3 regions of the Halomonas huangheensis genome follow, and region 2 is predicted to be linked to each of the others. Evidence: predicted binding sites of a transcription regulator. Region 2 holds the regulator's gene; each other region holds the start of a gene.
What was found. Region 2 encodes LexA, which represses DNA repair genes until DNA is damaged. Its sites were predicted from a motif close to TACTGTNTANNTANACAGTA; they were not measured.
Positions count from the first base shown of each region.

Region 1: a site for LexA is predicted at 4,064-4,083, ahead of AR456_RS12900 (PA0069 family radical SAM protein). Genes of this name have one in related genera too.
Region 3: a site for LexA is predicted at 2,908-2,927, ahead of recA (recombinase RecA). Genes of this name have one in related genera too.

Region 1 is NZ_CP013106.1:2,960,016-2,965,708, reverse strand. Features, by position in the region: gene AR456_RS12920 (YeaC family protein) at 1-68, shown strand, start outside; gene AR456_RS12915 (DUF2797 domain-containing protein) at 52-918, shown strand; gene AR456_RS12910 (hypothetical protein) at 1,080-1,493, opposite strand; gene AR456_RS12905 (sulfite oxidase) at 1,506-2,825, opposite strand; gene AR456_RS12900 (PA0069 family radical SAM protein) at 2,970-4,040, opposite strand; gene AR456_RS12895 (ABC transporter substrate-binding protein) at 4,238-5,254, shown strand; gene AR456_RS12890 (FecCD family ABC transporter permease) at 5,251-5,693, shown strand, end outside.
Region 2 is NZ_CP013106.1:2,626,504-2,632,196, forward strand. Features, by position in the region: gene AR456_RS11490 (L,D-transpeptidase) at 1-345, opposite strand, end outside; gene AR456_RS11495 (TetR/AcrR family transcriptional regulator) at 345-1,046, opposite strand; gene lexA (transcriptional repressor LexA) at 1,409-2,074, shown strand; gene dinB (DNA polymerase IV) at 2,221-3,270, shown strand; gene AR456_RS11510 (hypothetical protein) at 3,306-3,554, opposite strand; gene AR456_RS11515 (FAD assembly factor SdhE) at 3,802-4,029, opposite strand; gene AR456_RS11520 (integration host factor subunit beta) at 4,400-4,726, shown strand; gene AR456_RS11525 (LapA family protein) at 4,794-5,099, shown strand; gene lapB (lipopolysaccharide assembly protein LapB) at 5,101-5,693, shown strand, end outside.
Region 3 is NZ_CP013106.1:695,135-700,827, forward strand. Features, by position in the region: gene mutS (DNA mismatch repair protein MutS) at 1-1,650, opposite strand, end outside; gene AR456_RS20805 (YqaE/Pmp3 family membrane protein) at 2,083-2,241, shown strand; gene AR456_RS03210 (CinA family protein) at 2,340-2,831, shown strand; gene recA (recombinase RecA) at 2,995-4,065, shown strand; gene AR456_RS03220 (regulatory protein RecX) at 4,197-4,685, shown strand; gene alaS (alanine--tRNA ligase) at 5,076-5,693, shown strand, end outside.

The sequences.
Region 1 (5,693 bases), 330 kb from region 2:
GTGCTTCAAGCGGCACCGATGTGGACCCTGCTCTAGCCGGGCTGGCACGGGATGCCGCTCGTGACTGAGCTGGATGTAAAGGAAATTGTTGCCAGCGGTTGTCTGCAGAAGATGGCGACCGAGCCCGGCTCCCCGGCGCTTGGGTCTCCTGCACAATATACCTTGCGTGCCGGAGAGCAGCGCCTTGCCCTGAATAAATATCTGGGTAGGTCGCTGCAGCTCGAGTGGACTGGAGCCATTGCCTGCACCCACTGTGGCCGGGCAACACGCAAGAGCTTCGGCCAGGGCTACTGCTACCCTTGTTTCAAGGGGCTGGCGCAGTGTGACACCTGCATCATGAAGCCGGAGCTTTGCCATTTCCACGTGGGCACCTGTCGCGAGCCTGATTGGGGGCTGCGCTTCTGTTTTCAGCCGCATATCATCTATCTGGCCAATTCGTCGGGACTCAAGGTCGGGATCACCCGAGCCACGCAGATGCCGACGCGCTGGCTGGATCAGGGGGCCATTCAGGCGCTACCGATCCTCGCCGTGGACACTCGTCTACAATCGGGACTGGTCGAAGTGCTGTTCAAGCAGTTGGTGTCTGATCGCACCAACTGGCGAGCGATGCTCAAAGGCGAGGTGGCCGAACTGGACCTGGCGGCCGAGCGTGATCGTCTATTGGGCGAAATGAGCGATGGCCTGGACGAGTTGCGTCAGCGCTTTGGTGAACAAGCCATTCGCGAGTTGGACGAAGTCGCCCAGCAGTTCGAGTATCCGGTACTCGAATATCCCACCAAGGTCACATCGCATAACCTCGACAAGACTCCCCGAGTCGGTGGACGTTTGATGGGGATCAAGGGCCAGTATCTGATCTTCGACACCGGCGTGATCAATCTGCGCAAGTATACCGGCTACGAGATTCGCCTCACCGTCTGATACTCGTGCCCTCCAGCCATGGCAATGTCTAGCGTTGGAAGAGCCCTGGCGAGAAACGGAACTCAAGGCCGAGTTGATCGAGCGTTGCGAGATTCATCTGGACCTGCGTGACGCGTCGAGCCAGTAACTGCTGGCTCGACGCGTCTTGAACCGCGTTGCCCTCATGAAGAAGGACTGTCAGCCGTTTCTGTCTCTCCAGAATTGGTAGGGGAGGGAGGCATCAGTCGGGGTGGCAGCGGCTGGCGGCGTGCCTCCGTTGACGGGCCATAATGCGTTGCCAGGTAGGTGAGGATGGTGTCTTCCATCTCGGGGCTGAATGGCCATAGGCCCTGAGTTTCCTGCATCCACTTGATGGTATCGGCCCAGTGTGAGCGGCTACCGCGGTTCTGGGTTACCAGCCGTGCGGAGTGGCACACCGTGCAGTGACCCTTGACGATTTCCCAGCCTTCGGCCATTACCAGACCGCTGTCGGGGTCCAGCGGCAGGTCAGTATCTTCCGCCGCCTGGCTCGCCATGGAAAAGCCTGCCGTCAGCACAATGACCAGGCCGATGATGTGATAGCGTAATGGCGCCATGATCTCAGCTCCTCAGGCCACCTGGACCGCGATGCGATGACAGGCATTGTTGAGGTAGCCCTTGGGGTTCCAGCCCGGTAGAACCATGGGTTGCGAGCGTCCTTCATTGTCCACTGCGCGCGCCCATATCTCGTAGTAGCCGGGCTCGGGAAAAGTGATTTCCGAAGTGAAGCGCTGCCATGCGAGGCGATTGGGGGCATCCTTGAGAGATGCTTCCTGCCAGGTGGCTCCGAAGTCGATCGATACGTGAACGGTAGAGACCGACAGGTCGCCAGCCCAGGCATGGCCACGGACTTCCAGCGACTGATCGAGAGCATGCTCGATGCCGGAGCGCGGGAAGGTGATCAATGACTTCACCGGCATCGTCTCGATGGTCTCGAACTCTTCCTCGCTGAGCTCGGTACCGGGGGCAACCGGGTGTTTCGGCACGCTGTAGGACGGCGGAGCCATCTTGGCGCCATCATGCTTCTGATTGCGTATCACGATTCTGCTGAGCCATTTGCCGGATACCGAGCCGGGCCAGCCGCCCATGACCAGTCGCAGCGGATAGCCGTTCTGGTAGGGAATGTCCTCGTCATTCATCGCCCAGGCGATCAACGACTCATCCTCCAGCGCCTTGCTCATCGGCACGCCACGCGAGATCGGGGCCTTGTCCGAGCCGACGCTGACACTCTTGTCCGCACCGTAATAGCCTATATAGACCGCATCATCGGCAATGCCACAGGCCTCCAGCACATCACGCAACCTGACACCGGTGAAGGTGGGGCAGGCGACAGCTCCTATGGTCCACTGGTTGCCACCAGCAGCGGGGATGAACTCGCTACGTCCATTGCCGCCGCATTCGATCTGCAACTGATAGGTGTGTGTCTCGAAGCGTTCCTTGAGCTCGGCAATGGTGAAGGTGGTGGGGTTCTGGCAGGATTCTCCGGCGATCTCCAGCGTCCACGTGTCGGGATCGATATCCTCGCGTGGCGGCGGCGTGCCGTTGTTGCGCACGAACATGTAGCGAGCAGGCGTGATGTCATCGTCCAGCAAGTGAGCAGGCGTTTCGGCGTTGATTGGACGATCATTGAGGACCGTCAGCCCCTCCTTGCCCTCAATACTGAACGGCTCATCGCTCTGGGCCAGTGCTACAGGAATCAGCCCCTGAGGCATCAAGTGGGCAAAGGGGATACCTGATCCCAACGCTGCTGCCATGGCTGCTAGTCCGGAGCGCTTCAGAAAGCCGCGTCTTGTTACGGGTTGGGCCTTGCGTCCCCACAGTAAACGGTCCGCTTCAACAGGGTCTCGGGCGTAAAGCGCATGAATCCCCTGTTCCTGTTTCTTGTCCATTATGGCTCTCCATACACTGCTATATCGTTATATCGTTATATAGTTATTCCATATAAAGCATAGCCTGGACGAGCACGGAGAAAAGCGACTGTGCTGAATCTGGCGATCTGATGTGAACGTGTACCGTGAGCACAGCGACAGCACTCAGAATAGACTGCCCTGAACATGCGGCGGACGGAAAGCGTTGGTATCGAGGGTGTATGGCGTGCGGCCAGGTAGACCAAGGCGCCGACATGCCTTCTGGAAGCGCTGCGAGAGTAGCTCGGCACATACTCCCTCACCACGCATACGGTGTCCGAAGCGACTGTCATATTCGGCGCCGCCTCGGCATTGCCGGATAAGACTCATGACTCGGCCTGCACGCTCTGGATAATGCGTGGCCAGCCAGTCTTCGAACAGTGGCGCGACTTCCAGCGGCAGGCGCAGCAGCATCCAACTGGCGCTGACTGCTCCGGCATCGTGGGCAGCGGCCAGCAAGCGCTCCATTTCATGATCGGTGAGCCCCGGAATCACAGGCGAAATCAGGGTTCCCGCCGGGACACCAGCTCGATTGAGGCTGGCAATGACCTTGAGGCGTGCTTCGGGACTTGCCGCTCGCGGTTCGAGGTGGCGTTTCAGGTCGCGATCCAGACTGGTCAGACTGACGAAGACCTGTACCAATCGGTGGCGTGCCATTTCAGTCAGCAGATCAAGGTCGCGTAGAACGAGACTGCCCTTGGTGACGATCGTCAGCGGATGTCGGCACTCCAGCAACAGCTCAAGCAGTTCACGAGTCGTACCCAGATCCGCCTCGATGGGTTGATAGCAATCGGTATTGCCGGACAGGTTGATGGGACGGCACTCATAGCCTGGTTTGCAGAGCTCTTCGCGCAGGCGTTCCACCAGCCCGGTGCGGGCAATCAACCTGGTCTCGAAGTCCAGCCCCGGTGACATGTCCCAATAGGCATGACTCGGTCTGGCGTAACAATAGATACAGCCGTGTTCGCAGCCGCGATAGGGGTTGAGGGAACGGTCAAAGGGTAGATCCGGCGAACGGTTCCAGGACAGCGCACTACGTGCCTGTTCCTCGGCGATAACCGTGGCGATGCGTGTCTCTGCGGGTTCCTGCCACCAGCCGTCATCCACCGCTTCACTGTGGGTTGGTGCGAAGCGATTGGCTGGGTCGAGGGTAGCGCCGCGCCCCTTGTAGGCTGGCCGGGAGGTATCTGAGCCCATGATCGTGCTCTCTGCCATTGGGTATATGTATAAATATATAGTTTATGCTCGGGGCTGCAATATCGATATGGGCACAAAGGGTGCTGTTGTAATCAGTTCGATATTTTTGTTATGTTATATCATAACTAATGTGTTTAATGTATATTAGTAACTGCCTCGAATAGGGTACTCCATTTCCGCCACCTGGATATCGATACATGAAGCTCGCGTGTCACGCTCTGGCAATGTTGTCTATTCTGCCCGCTACCCTTGCCATGGCAGACTCTGACGATTATCCGTTGTCTCTCGCCAACTGTGGCAGAGAGATCAGCTTCGTATCGGCACCGGAGCGGGTGGTGACGATCGGACAATCCGCCACCGAAATCCTCTATGCGTTGGGGGAGGGTGACAAGGTTGTCGGCACCTCGGTGTGGTTCAACCCGGTATTGCCGCAGTTCCGTGAGATCAATGCCGGTATCGAGCGTATTGCCGACAATGATCCCAGCTTCGAAGCAGTGGTGAATCGTAAACCCGATCTTGTCGCTGTCCAGTATGAGTGGCATGTCGGCCCCACTGGCAGCGTTGCCACCCGGAGCCAATTTCATGACTTGGGCATCGCCAGCTACATCATGCCCGCCGATTGCGATACCAAGAATAATGCCACCGGTGGTGACGGTACCCGCGTCGCCGCCTTTTCCACGGACTCGATCTACAAGGGCATCACCGAGCTGGCGATGATCATGGATGCCCGGCAGCAGGGCGATGCGCTGGTCGCAGAGCTCAAGTCTCGTGAGAGCCGTGCCATCACCCGCGCTGAAGGGCTTGAGCTCCCGGACGATCTGTCGGCGGTGTTCTGGTTCTCGTCTCCTGATGCGGCGACTGATCCTTATGTCGCTGGCCGTCTGGGGGCGCCGGGTTACATGATGGACAAGCTCGGCATTCGCAATGTGATTGAATCCGATGAGGAGTGGCCTACCGTCGGCTGGGAGACCATCGCCAGAGCTGATCCGGACATCATTGTGGTCGCGCGTATGGATCGCCGCCGTTATCCTGCCGATGATGTCGAGAGTAAGCTTGATTTTCTGCACAGCGATCCTGTGGCCCGTGAAATGTCGGCGGTAAGGAATGGACATATTGTGGAAATGGATGCCCACGCCATGAGTGCGACCATGCGGACGATTTTCGGCCTCGAGACATTGGCCGATGCCCTGTCGACCATGTCCTTGTCACCATGATGAATACTGCACTTGTTTCCCTGGCGCTGCCGAGGGAGTTCCGTTGGCGTTGGGTGTGGTTGACGCCGCTGATCCTGTTTGGCGCATTGATTGCCGGCACCGCTATCGGAGAGACATCGATCTCGATGGCGACTGTCCTCAAGGTGTTGGCCAATCAGTTGTTGGGTGCGAACTATGTGGTCGATCGGATAGATGCTGGCATCATCTGGAACTACCGTCTGAGTCGTGCCATCGTTGCCGCTGGCTGCGGTGCCGGGCTGGCGCTGGCCGGTGTCGTTCTGCAGGCACTATTACGCAATCCGCTGGCCGATCCGTATCTGATGGGAATATCGGCGGGTGCCTCGACCGGCGCGGTGGCCGTGACTGTCGTCGGTATCGGTGCCGGCGCTTTCACTCTCTCGGCAGGCGCCTTTGCCGGGGCCGGGCTGGCGTTTGCTCT
Region 2 (5,693 bases):
GAACCCCGGCTCCAAGCCGGATAACCAGAGAATCCGTGTCAGGATCCAATCCCGCTCCGGGTGGGTGGTGCCAAGCGCCTGATCATAGACCTCTCCGGTGGACCGCCGTCCTCGAAAAACCGTGCCGCGAGGCTGGTCTGCGCCAATCGAGGCGCGTATCACATGCCAGCCTAGAGGTGTCTGACCGCTACCTTCACGCTGACCGGTGCCCGCTTCCCCGGTAGACACTGAACAATGCCAATCCTGTTGCTCGCCGCGCCAGAACGTCAGGCGCTGAGTGTCGGTGTTGACCTCCACCCAGCTCCCTTCTGTTGGCGGCAGTGCATCAAGCGCCGGTGTATGCATCAGTTCACCGCTCCTTTCCCTTCACTGACCAAGGCGCTAGTGGATTCTGCCTGCTCCAGACCACCTTCCGGCAGCGGCGCATTCATGGCCGCAACGACAACCGGACTCATACGCCGCACCAGATCCCTGACCGAGACATGCTCACCATAGTCCTTTTCGGCGATATCACGCAGCGCATCCAGGCCAGAGAAGGTAAATATGACGGTCCCCAGTACAAAGTGCAGACGCCAGAAACGCTCGGCGTCCGGCAGCTCTGGGGTCGCCTCGCGCACGAGGGCTACAAAACGTGTAAAGACGGTACCGAATTCATCCTGAATATAACGGCGCAAGTGCCCCTGCGCCTGACTATAGGCCAGCCCCAGCAGGCGCATGAATACCTTGAGACTGTGCTTCTCGGCAGGAACCTCCAGCACAGTGCGCGCCATGGTTTCCAGCAACACCTCAAGGGGAATGACCTTCTCGCCATAATCCGCCTCCAGCGCATCGATCGCTGCGTGGAAGCGCTCGGAAAACGGCTCCAGATAACGGGCAAATACTGCCTGGATCAACGACTTCTTTGAACCGAAGTGGTAGTTGACCGCAGCCAGGTTGACCTTGGCCTTGCCGGTGATGTTGCGCAGAGAGGTTTCAGCGAAGCCACGTTCAGCAAAAAGCACCTCGGCGGTGTCGAGGATACGGGTCATGGTGTCAGGCTGGCCCATAATCAGGCTCCGTTTTCAGAGGAAAAGCTGAAGGTGAAATGGCGCGGGGAGAGCGCCGGTTGCCGATACTGAATTCACCCACTGCCGCTTCCCGGTTGGAAACAATTGTTTGAATTCTTCCAAAAGTGTATGCGAGCAAGCGCGATGCCACAATCAGTGTGGTGAAGATGATGTTTGAAACAGGCCATGGAATTACCCGCAAGGAACATTTTTACTGGATAGGCGTCCATACTGTATACTTAACCAAGTAACGTGTCTGACCATGGCCAGATGCCTGGCAGATAAAGTCCCATGATCACCGGGCCTGTGGCGTTGAAGGCCACAGTTTCATCTTCACAACCTCGCCGCCTGAGGGAGGCCGAATGACACGTCCCCTGACTCCTCGCCAACAGAACGTCTATGACTTTATCGTCAAGACCATGAACGAGCTCGGTTATCCGCCAACCCGCGCCGAAATCTCGCGTGCGCTTGGCTTCCGTTCTCCCAACGCAGCAGAAGAGCATCTACGCGCCCTCGAGCGCAAAGGCGCCATCCGAGTAATTCGCGGCACCTCGCGTGGTATCCGTCTGCCAGCCCAGGAGAGCGATCCTGCCAACAGTTCAGATTCGCAGCCTGAAGCCAGCTCTCCCCAGGGGTTGCCGATAATCGGTGAAGTAGCAGCTGGTAGTCCGATTCTTGCTGCCGAGCATATCGACCGCTACTGCCCCCTACCTCCGGAATACTTCACCCCGCGCGCCGACTATCTGCTGCGCGTTCGCGGCCTGTCGATGAAGGATATCGGCATCCTCGAAGGTGACCTGCTGGCCGTGCATCGCACCGAGCGAATTCGCAACGGCCAGATTGTGGTGGCACGCCTCGAGGAAGAAGTCACCGTCAAGCGCTTCCAGCGCGATGGCTATCGGGTAACCCTCGAAGCCGAAAACGAAGACTTCGCCCCGATTCAACTCGACCTGCGCCAGGACAGCCTGTCGATTGAAGGCATTGGAGTAGGAGTGATACGCGGCGGCAGCGGACAGTCACTGGGGTAACGAGCCGCGAGCTACGAGCTGTACAGTGATGCCCCACAGTTCACAGGCCATGGCTCTCCCGAACAGGGATTTACTTACAGCTTGAGGCTTACAGCTTACAGCCCGAGCTGCTCGTAGCTCGTAGCTGAATAGAGATATCCATGCCTATTCGCAAGATCCTTCACGCCGACTGTGACTGCTTCTATGCCGCGGTGGAGATGCGCGACAATCCAGCGTTGCGAGATATTCCTCTAGCGGTGGGCGGGTCCGCTGAACGGCGTGGAGTCATCACGACTTGCAACTATCCGGCACGCAAGTTCGGTATTCACTCGGCGATGCCTACCGCTCGGGCACTACGTCTGTGCCCGGAGCTAACCCTCGTCCCGCCGAATTTCGACAAGTATCGTGAAGTATCGGCACGGATTCAGGCGATCTTTCATGAGTTAACGCCATTGGTTGAGCCGCTGTCACTGGATGAAGCCTATCTGGATGTGACGGATGTCGAGGCTTTCCAGGGCAGCGCCACCTGGATGGCGCAATGGCTCAAGGCCGAGTGCCTCAAGCGCACGGGTATAACGGTATCAGTAGGTGCGGCTCCGGCACGCTTTCTGGCCAAGATTGCCAGTGACTGGGAAAAGCCGGATGGGCTGACGGTGATTCGCCCGGACCAGGTCGATGCTTTCGTGCGCACTCTGCCGGTCAAGAAGTTGCATGGCGTCGGCCCCGCGACCAGTGCTCGCATGGAAGCCATGAACATTCACACCTGCGAGGACCTGCGAGCGCTGCCGATCGAGAAACTGCTTGATGAATTCGGCAAATTCGGTCGCCGCCTGTATGAGATGTCGCGCGGTATCGATGAGCGCCCGATCAACATCGAACGCGAGCGTAAATCGATCAGTGTAGAAACCACTTTCGAACGTGATCTGCCTGACCTGCCAAGCGTCAAGGGAGCCCTGACACCACTCTGCGAGAAGCTGAGCGAACGCGTTTCGCGCAACGGCAACCCGCCGCTGCTGTGCTTATTCGTCAAGATTCGCTTCGACGACTTCACCACCACCAACCTGGAAGCACGCGGGCTGGCACCCGAACTGGAAAACTTCGACCATCTACTGGAACAGGCCTGGCAGCGCGCCCGACGTCCTGTACGTCTGCTGGGTGTCGGAGTGAGGCTAGTGCCGGAAGAAGCCCGACTACAGCTGTCTCTCCCGTTTTCCTGAAGCTCACCAAGGCAGAAACTCATCAAGGCAAGAGCTCAGCGGACACCTGGATACAACGGATACCCGGATAGATGACGACGCAGCGCGTGGCGCTCGTCATCCGCCATGGCGTCCGGCCAGAGCCAGATCGTCGAACCACTCCAGCGCAAGGCAATCAACCGGGGACCGAGCGCCACACACTGCAACTTGATCGGCTGCCAATGCTCCCGCCCCGGGCTCCGCCACTCCCACCGCCCGGGTACCGCCGATAACTGCGCCTCGAGCCCGATCCGGCCCGAAGACATACTCGCACTCCCCGGGATCGAGGAGCCCGGCTTTGAGGAAACGGGGTCCGAGGCAGCCGAACCAGGGAAAGCCAACGCAGCGTCATCCACCAGACAACGTAACTGTCCTACAGGGCCCAGTCGCCAAGCCTGGATCAGCACTGCCGCTACGCAGGCCGTCAGGAGCGCCCCAACCGGAGAAGGTGTCAGCCAACCCGCAAGCAAACAGACTCCTGCCGCCAGAGCGCCCTGAACAAGATGCTGAGTCTCAGAGGCCGCGATTGTGACCGTGACCGCTACTCTCGGCATATTCCACAATCATTTGAACGATTCTGCGACGCCTGGCATCTTCCGGCCACTCTCGTCGCATCAACCAGATGAACAGATCCTGGTCTTCCTCGGTGATCAACTCTCGGTAGGACGCCTTGTCCTCGTCGCCCAGCTCATCGTAACGATGCTCAAGAAACGGCAGCAGCAGCAGGTCCAACTCCCACATGCCCCGGCGTGAGTGCCAGTACAGGCGCTTGCGTTCAGCCTCGGCGGCTGAGGCCGCTGGTGATGATTGCTCCAAGGGAAACCTCTCGTTGGCCTTAGGGTGATGTGGCGACATTATACCTCAGAATGTAAGTTTCCCGTTGTCGAGGCCGCTGCGATTTTGCCTAAACAGCAATCCAGCTGCCCTGATCCAGCAAGTGATTGTAGTGCGTTGTTTTATCAACAGTTGAAAAGTATGCTATCTAGAAGAGATGCGGCAAGCCTGAACCATGTGAAGACTGCAAGCCGTCCTTCCGGGCGGTAACAACATACGGTTGCAAAGCCGGTTGCTAAACCCAGGGTTGTGGAGGCAGGAAGCGACACCTTCGCTCATCCCCAGGTGGGACTCACGGAGAAGACCGATGACAAAGTCCGAACTGATAGAGCAGATTGCGATGCGGCAGCCAGAGCTGTCAGCCAAAGACGTGGAGGCTGCGGTACGCCTCATTCTCGATGACATCACTGATACGCTCGCCGAAGGCGGTAGAGTGGAGATTCGCGGTTTCGGTAGTTTCTCGTTGCACTACCGGGAGCCACGCCTTGGTCGCAACCCGAAGACTGGTGAAGCAGTCGCTCTCGACGGCAAATTCGTGCCACACTTCAAGCCCGGCAAGGAGCTGCGCGAACAGGTAGACGCCAGCCGTGCACTGGGTTACTGAGCCGGCGGGCACGATTCGGTGCCTGCCTCTATGGCTTGATGTCTAGACTTACAATGGGAATTCGCTCATGCGTTGGCTCAAAGGCCTGATCATGGCCATCATTCTGCTGGTGGTTCTGCTCATCGGTATTCTGTTCGCGACCAACAACCAGCAGACCGTGCCTCTGGACCTGATCTGGATGCAGTTGCCCGAAGCATCACTATCGGTCTGGCTGCTGAGCGCACTGGCCATCGGTGTGATTCTTGGCATGCTCGCCATGAGTGGTGTCTATCTGCGCCTGCGCACAACGCTGACCCGCGCTCAGCGTCACAATCAGCAGCAGCGCAAGGAGCTTGATCGTCTGCGTGTCCAGGAGATGAAGGAACTCCCCTGAAATGCCGGATCTCCTACTGCTGGGCCTGCTGGTTGGCGCCCTGGCCATTGGCTGGGGCCTCGGCCGGCGGGAAAGAGGAAAACACTCGGCCTCTCCCGAACCCGGCCTGTCGCGAGACTATTTCGTTGGCTTGAATTACCTGCTCAATGACCAGCAGGATCGAGCCATCGAAACCTTCATTTCTGCCCTCGAAGTCAACAGCGACACCATCGAGACTCACGTCACCCTGGGCAACCTGTTCCGACAGCGCGGTGAGGCTGACCGCGCGGTGAAGATCCATCAGAATCTCCTCGCTCGTCCCTTTCTCAATACCGAACAGGGCGCCCGAGTACAGCTGGAGCTGTCACGAGATTTCCTTCAGCTCGGCCTGCTTGACCGTGCCGAACGGCTGCTGCTGGGTCTGCTTCGTGAGGATGGCAACAACGAGATCCGCAGCCACGCCAAGCGTCTGCTCGCGGACCTTTTCGAACGTGAAGGCGAATGGCAGGAAGCAATCGATGTTGCCGTACCCCACCTGACCCGCCTGCATGATGATCTGCGACGCGCGGCGGCTCACTGGCACTGCGAGCTGGCCGAACAGGAAAAGCGCAATGC
Region 3 (5,693 bases), 1.9 Mb from region 2:
GGTAGCCTGCATCTCACCAAGCTGGGCATTCAGGTTGTCGAGCAATCCATCATAGAGCAGCTTTTCGCGAGCGAGGGCGCGGGACTTTGCCGATAGCGCCTTGTCCTCGAACTCCTTGAGTTCGGGGATGATGAAGCGTTCGGCATTTTTCAGCGTCTGGCGACGGATATAGTCAACCGGCACCTCGCGCGCCTGGGAGCGAGGAATTTCGATGTAGTAGCCATGGACCCGGTTGTAGCCGACCTTGAGGCTTGCTAGTCCGGTGCGCTCACGCTCTCCGGTCTCGAGCTGCACCAGGTAGTCGCCGGCATGCTCGGCAAGGCCGCGATACTCATCCAGTTCGGCATCGAAACCATCGGCGATCACACCGCCATCGCGAATCACCACCGGGGGATTGTCGATCAGGGCCCGGGTCAGCGTGTCGGCGAGTTCAGGGTAGGGGTGAATATGCTGCCTGAGGTCGTCTAATGCAGTGCCTTCGGCAAATGTGGTCAGGTTGCCCTCCAGCGCCGGGAGGGCATTGAAGGCGTCGCGAAGACGGGCCAGATCGCGTGGGCGAGCGCTATAGAGAGCCACTCGTGCAAGGATGCGCTCGACATCACCGATGGCCTTGAGCTCGTCGCGCAGCCCCTGGTAATCGTCGCGATCCAGCAGCAGTGAGATGGCGGCCTGGCGTCCCTGCACCTGCTGACGATCACGCAAGGGCCGGTTCAGCCAGCGCTTCAGGAGGCGTGATCCCATGGCAGTAGTGGTGGTGTCGAGCACGCTGGCCAGCGTGTTGTCGCTATTGCCGCCGAGATTGGTGTCGATCTCCAGGTTGCGGCGGCTGGCGGCGTCGATGACCACCGCATCATCGCGGTTCTCGACACCGAGAGAGGTGACGTGGGGCAGAGCACTGCGCTGTGTGTCGCGGGCATAATCGATCAATACTCCCGCTGCGATGATCCCGGCCTGTAAGTGGGCGCAGCCGAAGCCGCGTAGATCCTGGACGCCGAACTGATCGCACAGCACGCGCGTGGAGCTTTCCAGGTCAAACAGCCAATCGCTCTGGCGACGCAGGCCTCGGCGTTCGGAGAGGGCGCCTGGCAGCGTCTGGCTTTCTGCGACCAGCAGTTCGGCAGGATCGAGACGTGTCAGTTCGCCCAGCAGCTCGGCTTCGCTGTCGATTTCGAGAACACTGAAACGTCCGCTGGACAGCTCCAGCCAGGCGATGCCGATATGTTCGCCAGTGGGAGCGATAGCGACCAACAGGTTGTCACGACGGGCATCCAGCAGTGCTTCGTCATACAGAGTGCCGGGAGTGACAATGCGCACTACCTTGCGCTCGACCGGACCCTTTGAGGTTGCCGGGTCACCGATCTGCTCACAGATTGCCACCGATTCGCCAGCCGCAACCAGCCGTGCCAGATATCCTTCGGCGCTATGATAGGGTATGCCGGCCATGGGAATAGGCTTGCCCGCCGACTGCCCGCGCTGGGTCAAGGTGATGTCGAGCAGCGCCGAGGCGCGCCTGGCATCGTCGAAGAACAGCTCGTAGAAATCGCCCATGCGATAGAACAACAGCACCTCGGGATGCTCCCGCTTGATCTTGAGGAACTGGGTCATCATTGGCGTATGGGCGGGGGGGCTGGGCTTGGCCATGTCGTTCATTGGGACTTGATGATTCCTGTGGCGAGTGGCTTGTCGTCATGGGCGTCTGGCGATCGCACAGAATAGCACGACGACACGGGCATTCTGTAGCCGTTCAGGCCTTCCGGAGCTTACAGCTCAATGTGCCCAATCGCAGGAGATACTGGTCCTGTGGTTGATTCAGTACAACCGCAGGGAACGTAACGCTGGGCAATTTGTCCAGAGTTGTGACAGCGTGCCCTGAGCCGTAACAGTGTGTCCCGAGCCGTGACAATGTTGAAAATTGCGTGAACTTGCCACCGAGTGATTTGTAGTGATCGGGCCCCACGGTTACGCTGTTTCGGCTATGGTGACATCAATCGGTGACATCCATGATTGACGACACCGGTTGGTAGCATTCTGCTTGCCTTGTGCAGATCCTGTACATGACTGACTAGCTAAAGGAGCGCGTATATGGACGTTATTCGCATTATTCTGGCCATTCTTCTTCCTCCGGTAGGGGTGTTCCTGCAAGTGGGGTTTGGTCTGCACTTCTGGCTCAATATTCTACTGACGCTTCTCGGCTATATCCCCGGCATTGTTCACGCGGTGTGGATCATCGCCAGACGCTGATGCTGGACGCTCGGTTGTTGATTGCATGCACCTACCATTTCATGACGACCAATGCGGCGCCGAGTAGGGCGCCGTGTTGGTTCTGAGGCATTGGCTATATGTCTGAATTGTTGAAAGCATCGCAGTCTCTTGCAGAACGCCTGGGCCAGAGATGTCTCGAGCTGGGGATCAGTGTCACCGCTGCGGAGTCCTGCACCGGTGGCGGAGTCGCGGCGGCGATTACCGATATTGCTGGCAGCTCGGAGTGGTTCGAGGCGGGCTATGTTACCTACTCCAATGCGGCCAAGACTCGCCTGCTGGGGGTGTCGACAGCGATACTCGAGCAGCACGGCGCAGTCAGTGAGGCTGTGGTCGAGTCCATGGTGGCAGGTGCTTGTACCGATAGCGGTGCTCAGGCCGGGGTGGCGATCAGTGGTGTCGCTGGCCCGGGGGGAGGTAGTGCTGAGAAGCCGGTGGGCACCGTGTGGCTGGCGTGGAGCGTCAAGGGGCGGGTTGATGCGCAGCGCTTCCTGTTCGAGGGCGATCGATCTGCGGTACGGCAGCAGTCAGTGGTAACCGCGCTGGAAGGTTTGCTCGAGCGTTTGGCATAGCCCCGATAGTGCATTCTTCGGAGGATTGTTCATGACCACGCGAAAGACTGGTCGCCGCCGGAATTTTTCGTCATACTACTGTTCAGCCATACAGTAATTTGTCGGGTCGCCGAGCGACTTCGAGGACAACGGTCAACAGATAACCGGTAACAGGAGCTCCACCATGGCGCAGGATGAAAATCGTACGAAGGCGCTGAACGCCGCTCTTTCCCAGATCGATCGCCAGTTCGGCAAGGGTACCGTCATGCGGCTCGGTGATGCGCCGCGCGTTGTCATGCCCTCGGTCTCCACCGGCTCCCTGGGGCTGGATATCGCTTTGGGCATTGGTGGTTTGCCCTATGGCCGTGTGGTCGAGATATTCGGTCCGGAATCCTCGGGCAAGACGACTCTGACCCTGTCCGTGATTGCCCAGGCGCAGCGTGATGGCAAGACCTGTGCCTTCATTGACGCCGAGCATGCACTGGATCCGAGTTATGCCGAGAAGCTGGGCGTCAACCTGGATGACCTGTTGGTCTCGCAGCCGGATACGGGCGAGCAGGCGCTGGAAATCTGCGACATGCTGGTACGTTCCGGTGGTGTCGACGTGATCATCATCGATTCTGTGGCGGCACTGACGCCACGCGCCGAGATTGAAGGTGAGATGGGTGACTCCCACGTTGGCCTCCAGGCTCGTTTGATGTCTCAGGCATTGCGCAAGATCACCGGCAATATCAAGAACGCCAACTGCATGGTGGTGTTCATCAACCAGATCCGCATGAAGATCGGGGTCATGTTCGGTAGCCCGGAGACCACGACCGGTGGTAACGCGCTCAAGTTCTACGCCAGTGTGCGTCTGGATATCCGGCGTACCGGTTCGGTCAAGCAGGGCGATGAGGTCGTGGGTAACGAGACTCGCGTCAAGGTGGTCAAGAACAAGGTGGCACCGCCGTTCCGTCAAGCCGAGTTCCAGATTCTGTATGGCAAGGGCATCTATCATGCCGGTGAAGTGATCGATTTGGGTGTGCAGTGCAAACTGGTCGATAAAGCGGGGGCCTGGTACAGCTATCAAGGCAACAAGATTGGTCAAGGCAAGGCCAACTCCGCTCAGTTCCTCGAGGACAATCCGGCGATCTTGAACGAGATCGAGACCCAGATTCGTGCTCAGTTGCTGTCTCAGCCTGATGCGAAGAAGGATGAGAAGGAAGAGGTTGCAGAGCTTCCTGTGGGTGAAGATCTCGGTGATGACTTGCTGTAGCGGTATCTGCCACCAGAGCAGTGGTAGTGGTGGCGAGAGTGGTGCAGGAAATAATGGTAGAATCACTCGGGCTCCGCATGGCGGGGCCCGATGCGTATCTGATGATGCGTATTTGATGAATAGGCCGACCGATGTGGGATGTTGCGAAAGCTGCTGACAGCACGCCGCGAGGTGATGCCATTCGTCTGCTGGCGAGGCGTGAATATTCACGTCACGAGCTGACGGAACGCTTGAGGGCAAGAGGTCACGATGGTGACGCAGTGGCTGATGCCCTGCAGCAGCTTGCCGATGAAGGGCTGCAGAGTGATGAGCGTTTCGCCGAGTGCTTGCTGCGCGATCGGATACTACGCGGTCAGGGGCCGATCAAGATGCTGGCTGAGCTGGGGCGGCGAGGCGTAGATCGCCAGTTGGCACGCCAGAGCCTGGTCGAACTCGAGAGGCAGCAGGGAGTAGACTGGAGCGAGCGGGCCAGTGAGGTCTTGCGGCGGCGCTTTGGCGAAGATATGACACAAGGCCTCTCTCCTCGCGAGCGCGCGCGTCGCGAGCGCTTTCTGGCTGGCCGAGGTTTTGATTTTGAGCAGGTGCGTAATGCACTGCGTGGGGGAGAGGAAGAGCTGTAAGCGGTAAGTTATAAGCTGTAAGTAAACCCTGCAGCGGCGAGCGTAGCAGCCACGAGCCACGAGCCACGAGCCATGAGAGCGCTACGCTTGAGCTCGCGCCCTGACTGACCTTGCTGGAGCTTTTGTCTGTCAGCTGTAGCGATGACACTGAACAGCTCATGGCTTTATATTGCTCGAGCCCCGAAGTGGCGGGGCTGCACTGTGCCTTTACAGGGTAGTGCGAGCAATGAGTTGATATCCCCCACTTTAGTCGCTTGACAACTACGCTATAATGTTTCCCCTTTGACCAGCCCCGGGCCATGAATCTTGATGCGTTCCGAGGCTGCTGGCATGCACTGCAGATAGCGCAGCCAGCCCGACGGCTTCCATGCTCATCGCCACGGAATTTTCATGAAAAGCGCAGATATCAGACAGGCCTTTCTGAGTTACTTCGAAGAACACGGCCACACTCGCGTGCCCTCCAGCTCACTGGTTCCAGGCAACGACCCGACGCTGCTGTTCACCAATGCCGGCATGGTGCCGTTCAAGGATGTGTTCCTTGGCCGGGACCCGCGTGATTATGTTCGTGCAACCTCGTCTCAGCGCTGTGTGCGTGCCGGTGGCAAGCACAATGACCTCGACAATGTTGGTTACACCGCGCGCCATCACACCTTCTTCGAAATGCTGGGGAACTTCAGTTTCGGCGATTACTTCAAGCGTGATGCCATCCGTTTCGCCTGGACCTTCCTTACCGAAGTGATGGGCCTGCCGAAGGAAAAGTTGTGGGTCACTGTGCATATCAGTGACGATGAGGCCGAGCGTATCTGGAAGGACGATATGGGGATTGACCCCACTCGCTTCTCGAAGCTCGATGAAGACAACTTCTGGCAGATGGGCGATACCGGCCCCTGTGGACCAAGCTCGGAGATATTCTTCGATCATGGCCCGGAAGTGGCAGGCGGTCCTCCGGGCAGTCCGGATGAGGATGGTGACCGCTATATCGAGATCTGGAACCTGGTATTCATGCAG